Regions from separate parts of the Clostridium oceanicum genome, predicted to be linked through region 1. Evidence: riboswitches for the same ligand, from Rfam matches in the RefSeq annotation. Region 1 holds a riboswitch; each other region holds the start of a gene.

The links. Region 1 has a riboswitch for cyclic di-GMP ahead of ABDZ71_RS08680 (collagen-binding domain-containing protein). Riboswitches for the same ligand answer to the same signal wherever they lie in the genome.
Positions count from the first base shown of each region.
Region 2: linked by a shared signal. The riboswitch ahead of ABDZ71_RS05905 (flagellin N-terminal helical domain-containing protein) and the one ahead of ABDZ71_RS08680 (collagen-binding domain-containing protein) in region 1 are both predicted to bind cyclic di-GMP.
Region 3: linked by a shared signal. The riboswitch ahead of ABDZ71_RS10960 (flagellinolysin) and the one ahead of ABDZ71_RS08680 (collagen-binding domain-containing protein) in region 1 are both predicted to bind cyclic di-GMP.

Region 1 is NZ_BAAACG010000008.1:557,224-560,498, reverse strand. Features, by position in the region: gene ABDZ71_RS08680 (collagen-binding domain-containing protein) at 1-1,337, opposite strand, end outside; cyclic di-GMP riboswitch class II at 1,399-1,481, opposite strand; cyclic di-GMP riboswitch class II at 1,537-1,620, opposite strand; gene ABDZ71_RS08675 (sirohydrochlorin cobaltochelatase) at 1,894-2,685, shown strand; gene ABDZ71_RS08670 (GHMP family kinase ATP-binding protein) at 2,698-3,275, shown strand, end outside.
Region 2 is NZ_BAAACG010000006.1:521,629-524,903, reverse strand. Features, by position in the region: gene ABDZ71_RS05910 (hypothetical protein) at 1-827, opposite strand, end outside; cyclic di-GMP riboswitch class II at 1,092-1,175, shown strand; cyclic di-GMP riboswitch class II at 1,304-1,386, shown strand; gene ABDZ71_RS05905 (flagellin N-terminal helical domain-containing protein) at 1,501-3,147, shown strand; gene ABDZ71_RS05900 (MarR family transcriptional regulator) at 3,224-3,275, opposite strand, start outside.
Region 3 is NZ_BAAACG010000010.1:98,721-101,995, reverse strand. Features, by position in the region: gene ABDZ71_RS10965 (histidinol-phosphatase) at 396-1,151, shown strand; cyclic di-GMP riboswitch class II at 1,570-1,654, shown strand; gene ABDZ71_RS10960 (flagellinolysin) at 1,903-3,275, shown strand, end outside.

The DNA of each region.
Region 1 (3,275 bases):
CAAGTTAAAGGAGGAACTTCTTGAGGTTTAGGTAAAGGTTGTAGCATTTGAGGCTCAGGAGTAACAAAAGTATCCGTCCAAGTTAAAGGAGGAACTTCTTGAGGTTTAGGTAAAGGTTGTAGTACTTGAGGCTCAGGGGTAACAAAAGTATCAGTCCATTGTTTTGTTGCAGGAGTAAGTGTATACCATGGAATAGTATGTATTGCAGGTGTAAGTTCAGTCCAAGGTATAGATTCTTTTGCAGGGGTAAGTGGAATCCATGGTGTTGATTCTTCAGGTTGAGGCTCGATAACTTGTGGTTTAGGAGTAATTATTTCAGGCTGAGGTTCAACTACTTCTGGTTTAGAAAGTTGTAAGTTTTTAAATAAATTCCAATCAAATCTAAAACTATGCAGTTCAAATCCTTGACGTTGGTGTAAATTTTCAACTATTGCTTGACCATCTATAGCGTTACCTCTACCGGTCAAAGTAGCATTAGGAGCTAGAACGTTTCCTACTAATTCAGTAGATGAAAGATTAATTGTATCAGCATTAGGGAAAACCCATAATATTTTTTTAAATACTTGAGCAAGAGTATTCTTATTGTTTTTAATGAAGGTAGTGGTTAATCTATCTCCATTATATGTAAGTGTTCCAAAATTAAAGTTTACAGAGGATTGATTGGATTTTATTATTAAAAAATCTGAATTTTCCAAATTACCTAAGTCAATTGTATTGCCATTTTTAAGTTCATCAATATTATTTATATTTGCGATTTTAACCCTATCATTAGTAGGGGATTGAACTATTTTTTCATCAGTTGAGTTATTAGGAAAATTATCATATAATTTATTTACTTTTTGGATTGCAGAATTAATATCCCTTTTATACTCATCAAATGCATTTGTAATTGTTTGTTTAGGGAGTACTCTTATTGCTCTATGCATCCAATTAGGAAATATGTTTTTAAATTGTTCATTTGTTATTGTAACACTTTGAGCCATTAAATTTGAATTTCGGTTACTTGATTTAGAGAGAGTTCCACCAACTACTAATGCGCAATAATCATTTACAGGATATGGTATACCCATAACTGCTGATCTAGAGTCCATATACACAGAATAAGATTCTCCACTATTACTTGTTGGAGCATTTAAATTTCCTAATACTGCAACTGGACCTTCAGAGTCTGCATTTTCAGCTGACATGTTTCCAAAAACTATTCCATTGTAATGATTTATATCACCTAGTGTTGGGTGTGCAAATACTTTATTGTTAATTCCAAATGAAATCAAAATGTTTATTATTAATGAAATCAATAATATATTTGCTATGTTTTTTTTACTTTTGTTTTTCATGGTGTCATCTCCTTTTTTTAGAAATTAATATATTTATATAAAATAAACCCTATGCTTAAAATAAACATAAGGTAGGTTGCATCACTAACTCCATACATACAAGATGCCCAAATAAGTATGTATATCAAAGTTTCCCTGAAAGGATATATTATTTTTTACAAGTTAATATATTTATATAAAATAAACCCTATGCTTAAAATAAACATAGGGTAGGTTGCATCACTAACTCCATACATACAAGATGCCCAAAATAAGTACGTATATCAAAGTCTCCCGAGGTGTATATACACATTTTATAGATATTATAATAGCATGGTATTATTTTCTTTGCAAGGATTTTTTTATATCTGATAATAATATATTTATATACTAATAATGATATATTTATAAAATTATACTAGGAGGGTTAATTAGAATATTTTAAATAGGGTATAAATGAAAATGAAAGGATCCTATATAACTAGTATAAAAAAATATTTTTATATTTTTATATATGGTAAAATTATAATATAGGCTCATATTATAATATAAATATTTTAAACTTTAGGAGGAAAATATGAAAAATAAAAAAGCTATACTTGTAGTAAGTTTTGGAACAAGTTATAAAGACGCACTTAAAAACTCTATAGAAAGTACAGAGAATATTATAAAAGATAAATTTAATGATTATGATATAAAAAGAGCATTTACTTCAAATATGATAATAAGAAAAATTTTAAAAAGAGATAATATAAAAATAGATACTCCCAAAGAAGCCTTAGAAAAATTAAAAAAAGAACAATATGAAGAAATTATAGTACAGCCTTTACATATTATGTTTGGAGAAGAATATGAAAAAATAAAAACTGCAGTAAAAGAATATAAAGATAGTTTTAAATCTATAAAACTTGGAAGACCTTTATTATTTAAAACTAAAGACTATAAAATAGCTGTGGATGCATTGAAAAATCAAATGCCAAATAAAGTAGAAAATGATGAAGCAGTTATACTTATGGGACACGGAACAGAACATGAAGCTAATGCAGCCTATTTTCAATATGATTATTACTTAAAGGAATATCTAAATAGTAATATATACATAGCTAATGTAGAAGGAGTTCCTTCTTTAGATTCTGTAATACCAAAACTTAAGGGAAAAGATATAAAAAAAGTTTTATTAATGCCATTTATGCTTGTAGCAGGTGATCATGCAAAATGTGATATGGCAGGAGATGATGAAGACTCATTTAAAAATATATTAAAAAGTGAAGGCTTTGAAGTAGAGATATATCTTAAAGGATTAGGAGAAAATAAAGAATTTCAAAATATATATGTAAATCACATAAAAGATTCTATGGAAAATAATTAATGGTGACCGTTTATGGAATATAACAGTAAATATCCAGGGAGCTTTGGAGAAGTACTTCAAGGTAATTTTAAAGGAAAAGATATTTTAGTATCTTTTCCTATAAATTTATATACTAATGTTAAAATTTTTAAGAATGATTTAAAGAATCAAAATGTGAGAGTTAATAATTTAAATATAAATAATACTATAGAAACTAATAATATAAGAATTTTTAGAAAAAATTTTAAAAATAATAAGTTTAAAATTTTAAATAAAACTGAAGGCAAAATATATAGTAACATAAAGTATAGAAATAATTTTAAAGCTAGTATGTTTATGAAAAAAATCCTTGAAAATTGGGGATATAGTGATTTTTATAAAAAATTTCATATAGAAATTAAAAGTCAGATACCAAAAGGTAAGGGACTTGCTAGTAGTACAGCAGATATTTGTGCTACTTATAAAGTTTTAACTAAAATATTTAATAAGCCCTATTTAGAAGAAGAATTAACAAAATTTTCCCTAGAAATAGAACCTACAGATAGTATTATATTTGATAAATTTAATATATTTGATTATAAATATGGAAAATATAAAGAAGAAATAGGAGA
Region 2 (3,275 bases), on a different contig from region 1:
CCAAACATATAAATAATTTTTTTAGGTAAGAAGCTCATATAAGGTATAACTTTAAATGATACAAATACAGCTGCAATTAAAGATATAGCTTTCAATGATGTTTTAGATAAGAATGAACACAAAACACATATTAATGAAAATGTTATTAATAAAAATAATATAAATCCTACTTTAATTAAAATAAAGTTTTTAATAGAAATACTTCCATCCAATAGTGTTTGAGGCTGTAATATTCTAAAAGCTTGTAAATTTCCATTTTGTGGTGTACCATATTTAAAAGTTAACTGTACAAATTGAGATATTAAATAAATTATATATATAATACTTGGAATCAATACCCCTAATAATAATTTTGAATTTAATACTTTAAATTTATTTTTGCTAGAGAGAATTAAGTTATCTACTCCACTTACTACTTCATCTGTATAAATTGTACAAAACATCATTATTATAAAAGCTAAAAAATATACCATCATTAAAGGGTTATTTATTCTACTATTGAAAACTTGCCAAAACAATATATCTTTATATCCATTTGATTTTTTATCTTTTAATTGTTCTTTTGCGGACTTAGCCATACTTTCTACATTAGAATCGGCAATTTTTTTTAGTGAATCAATCTTTTTTTGAAATTTTTGATTAGCAATAACTCCTGTACTTCTAGTATCTATTACTTTTTTATATTGCTTATCAATATGAAAATTTTCAGTTTCTAATGTAGGTTTAAAAAACATACAACCAACGGTCATAAATATAAAAAATACCATTAATATTTTATTAGATTTGATTTTAATTTTTTTTGTAAATTCTGTTTTTAAAATACCCATATATCTCCTCCTGCTTGATAATTTTACTTTAACTATTTGAAGCAAAAATATTTTAACAAATATCTTTATTATAGTTAATATTGTAATGTTTATCATAATTTGCAGCCATAGAAGCAACTTACAAAAGCAATGTTTTAACTTACAATATCGTAAGTTTTTATACAATTTGTAATAAAAACTTACGAATTACTTATAATCCACTCCAAACATTTCCATTTTTATTAGTTTTATGCTATAATTTTCATATATTATTTAAGAATATATAATTAACAGGGAAACGTAGATATGCATACTCAATTTGGGCATCTTGTATGCATGGAGTTAGTGATGCAACCTACCCTATGTTCATAATTTTGTGAACATAGGTTTTTTTATTATTAAAAAAACTATAATTTTTTAGTTAATTAACATATCTTTAAAAATCAAATTTAGTAAATAAGAAAATTTATACAGATAAGCTATTTAAAAGAATTTTATACCTTAAGGGAAACGTAGATATACATACTTAAATTGGGCATCTTGTATGTATGGAGTTAGTGATGCAACCTACCCTATGTTCATAATTTAATGAACATAGGTTTTTTTATCTGATTTTTTTAAATAAATTTATAACTAAAAAACAACTTTTATTAAGTATACAAATTATAGGAATTAAATAAGGAGGCACCCTTTAATGAGAATTAACCTTAATACTAATGCAATAACTACACATACAAATATGATGAAAAGTATTCTTCAATCAAATAAATCCACCCAAAAATTATCTTCTGGACTTAGAATTAATAGCGCTAGTGACGACTGTGCAGGGCTTTCAATATCAGAAAAAATGCGTGGACAAATAAGAGGTTTAAAACAAGCTAAAAACAATGTACAAAATGGTATTTCCTTACTACAAACTGCAGAAGGTGCTTTAAAAGAGACTGAATCACTCATTCAAAGAATGAGACAACTTGCAGTACAAGCATCTAATGATATAAATTCAAAGGAAGATAGAGAGCATATACAAAATGAACTAAATCAATTAACATCAGAAGTTAACAAGATAAGTAATCACACTGAATTTAATAATCAAAAATTATTTAAAGGAAGTACTGTTAAAAATAAAATTACTATAATAAAAAGAGAAAACAAACCAGATTTCACCACAGCTAAGACAACAATTCAAGGGTTGAATTTGGAATATACTACTCCTGGATCATTAGGAAATTGCGTAAAATTAGAGTTCATAAAACCTAAATATTATAACCAATATTTAGATATACGTAATTCATTTGTTAAAGCTAAAATTTCTAATAAAAACACAATTGAAAGTCTACCATACTATAACATTAAAATAATACTTTCTACTAATAAGTCAGGAAATATTACATCTACAATAGAAGACGTAAAAAATGAACTTAATAAAAATTATGATGCAACAAATTTATTTAAAAAAATAACCTGTTCAGCTTCATCCCTTTCTAATATAGCCAAGCCACAAAAAGCTACTCCTTTAGAAGGTGGAAGTGATTTAAATACTGAAGAAATGCTATTTAAAATAAATAAAAACTTTCAAAATGGTGATGTATTAATACTAGATGGGAAAAGATATATAGCGATACGAAACACTAAAAATAATAAACTACTAAAAGAAAATGAATTCAACATAGGAAAAAATAAAGATATTACAGCTTTAAATTTATTTAATACAATAAAAAGAAATGATAATTACACTTCAATAGATTTTGATTTATCAAAAGTAGAAAAAAACAACTTAAAATTAGTCCGAATGATAGGTATATATCAAGATAGTCCATTTGATATTAAATTTGAATCTAATAAATTAAACCTAAAGTTACAAACAGGAGCGAATAAAAATCAATCATTTAATATAGAGCTATGTGATATGGGGGCAAATTCTCTTGGAATTTCTAATTTATCTATAAAAGATACTAACTCTATTAAATTCACACAAACACATACAAAGAACTTAAATAAGAGAATAATTAATAACACTAATAGGAAAATTAAAGAATATGCTTTAGATGTTTCAAGTCATGAAAAATGCACAGCAGCTATAGAAGACCTTGATAAAGCAATAGAAAAAGTTTCTTCTTTTAGAGCTAAACTTGGAGCTTATCAAAATAGATTAGAACACACAATAAATAATTTATCTACTTCCTCTGAAAATCTAATATCATCAGAAAGTAGAATCAGGGATACTGATATGGCAAAAGAAATGATGAATTTATCTAAAAACAATATATTGGTACAAGCAACTCAGGCAATGCTTTATCAATCAAACCAAAAACCACAAGGAATTCTTCAATTATTAAGATAATTATATCTATAGCAACATAGAATCTTTTGTAAACTTCAAATTCATTAAATAAAAATAAGCACTAAAATTTTAGTGCTTATTTTTCACTATACTTTTTTATATCATACCACTCTGATTTTATATTTTCT
Region 3 (3,275 bases), on a different contig from region 1:
TTATTTAATTATTTTTTCTTAAGCTATATATCTAATATAACTAGTCTCACCTCTTTCGATATATGTATGAATTATTAAGTAATCGGAGTATTATAATAGTTTTTTATAAAAAAATAATAGCTTTAAAAATATTGATAAAAAGTATTATACTCTCATATCGTATTTTGTCAAACTATACTGTAATATTGTAAAGGTTTCCTAGAAAGATTCCCTGGGGTATTTAATAAATTAGTATTTTCTATTAAAATAATGATTTATTTATAGGATTAGCTAAAAGAGGTATTTTATATATTTGAATATTAGAAGCTAAAAGTATATTATAGTAGATAACTTATATATAAATCACAACTTGAAATATAAAAATTATTAAAAAAAGAAAAAGAGAGGAAGGTATGATGAAAAAAACTAATTATCATACACATCATTATCGTTGTAAACATGCTAAAGGTGAGATAGAAGAATATGTAAAAGCAGCAAAAAATAAGGGATTAGAAGAGATAGGAATAAGCTGTCATGCTCCATTTAAAGATAGTAGAGTTCTTGGTGATAGAATGGACTACTCAGAGTTAAAAACATATTTAAAAGAAATAGATGAAGTTAATAATAAGTATCCTTCTATAAAAGTTTTAAAATCATTAGAATGTGAATATTTTCATCAGTTACATGATTATTATGATGAGTTATCTAAATTAACGGATTACCTTATTTTAGGACACCATGCTGTAATTATAAATGATGATAAAATAGTAGATATGTTTTTTGCAGAAACCAAAGAGGAATTAAGCTTATATAAAAAAGAGGCCTTAAAAGCTCTTAATACAGGCTTATTTAAAATATTTGCTCATCCAGATTTATTTATGAATAGCTATAGTAAATGGGATAAACATTGCGAAAATATTGCTAAGGAAATTTTAGAAGCCTGTATAAAAAATGATGTTATTATAGAATATAATGCAAATGGATTAAGAGTTAATAAAAACTATCCTAATAAAGAATTTTGGCAGTATGTAGCTAAAAACTACAAGGATATACCTGTAATTGTAAATTCAGATGCTCACGATCCAGAATATATATATGATGATTTTGTTATAGAAGCTATTAAACAAGCTAAAGATCTAGGGCTAAACTTAAAAGATTCTATAAGTTTTTAATATAAAATTATGTAAAAAGGTTTTATCAATCTAATTTATTTTTATATTTTAATTTTATTATAAATTATATATTGTTTTTGATAATTCTAAAACCCTCTAAGTGGGATATTTGCTTTATTTATTAATCCTATGGTTTATTTAACCAATAAAATTGGAAATATTTATTGAATTCCTAATCTTCATGTGATATAATCTGAGTAATTAATAATTGTTCCTAGGTAATAACACATACTATTTTCAAAAATAGGATATATTTGTAACTATATCTTTAGATTTATAGTATAATAATAAATGACATGTAAAATATTGTAATATGTTTTAATTTAAAGACAATGGTATCTAAGATTTTAATTGATTGTAAACTGGAAACTAAGTTAAACTATAAATTCGGTTTGAATTTTAAATATAAAAAATTACATATTGTAAAGGGAACTGTGAAATACATATTATAAATTGGGCATCTTTATATGTATGGAGTTAGTGATGCAACCCACCTTATATTCATAAGATTTTATGAGTATGGGGTGGGTTTTGTTTTTATTATTAGTAGAGAGAATAGTTTTAATAGGGGGAAGTATTTTCTCTATTTTAGTAAGCGAATAGTTTAGTTATGATATATGGTTTCGTTTTTATTTTTAGTAAAGTTAATAGTTTTTAACATAAGTTTTTACCATAATAGGAATTTATCATAATTTTAGTGAAGTGAATAGTTTCCATAGCAGTATATACCTTTGTTTTATAGAGTGGGGGGATTTATATATTTATTAATACTTATAACCAAAAAAATTTACTTAAAAATACAAATAGAGCATTAAGTAACCTTAGCAGTTCAATTAGTAAAATATCTTCTGGACTTAAAATAAATGAAGCTAAAGATGATCCAGCAGGACTTGCTATTTCTGAAAAAATGAAATCTCAAATAAGAGGTTTATATAGATCTTCAAAAAATGCACAGGATGGAATTTCTCTTATACAAACGGCTGAAGGAGCTTTAAAAGGAATGACTGAAATGTTACAAAGAATGAGAGAGCTAACTGTATGTGCAAAAAATGATACTAATACTTTAGATGATAAATTAAGTATTCAAAAGGAAATAGATGAATTGGTTTTAGAAATAGATAGTATATCTAAAAATACTAATTTTAATTCTAGAAATGTTTTTGATGTTGAATCTGAAAGTAATAATAAAGTTAGGCAGTTTATTTTAAATGGTTTAAAATCTGGTTGGCTTAAAGGTGCTCAAAATACAGTAGATAAGGCATTAGGCCTTAATATAGAAGATCCCATTAAACTAAACATTAATATTTTCAACGGAGATTTAGGGGGAGAGGTATCTTCCGTTTCTGGTAACAATGAAGAGTTGAATTTGAATATAGATTTAAAGGATTTTCAGGATGATAGTAATCTTAAAGTTTCTTATGATAGAATAATTACTCATGAATTTAGTCATATAGCTATGATTTCTGAGTTTGGTATGGACAAAATTAGTTCTATACCTGATTGGTTTAAAGAAGGAAGTGCTGATTTAGTTATAGGTGCTGATGAACGCTTAAAACAAGTTATTTCTAATTTGAAGGGAGAATTTGATAATAATAAACTAAATGAATTAATTTCAAGGGGAGTAGATTTACTAAATGGAGCTAATTGGCTTGGAGATGATAAAGATTATGCAGCTTCATATGTAATAATGAAATATTTAAATAGTAAGTTAGATGCTTCTAGTGATATCAAAGATTTTATGAATTCTATAAAAACATCTACAGAAAACGGATTGGATGCATTAAAAAACTCTATAACTTTAAATACAGATTCAAGTATTAGTTCTTTTGACAATTTTATAGATGATTTTAAATTAAATGCTAAGGATTTTGTGGAAAATAATATAACTCTAGATTGGAATAAGGATGAATCAGATGTAGGCTCTATTCTAGGCTTAGATGGAGTAGGTACTGCTTTAGATAATAAGTCAGTAATCCATAAAACTAGTTTATTAAAAAATGACCAATCACTTGAAAATGACCAGCCCCTTAAAAAGGTTACTATAAATTGGGGAAGTGGGCCTAAAAATAATTCTAATATGTTTTTACAAATAGGAGCAAATGGAGAGCAAACAATGAAATTAGA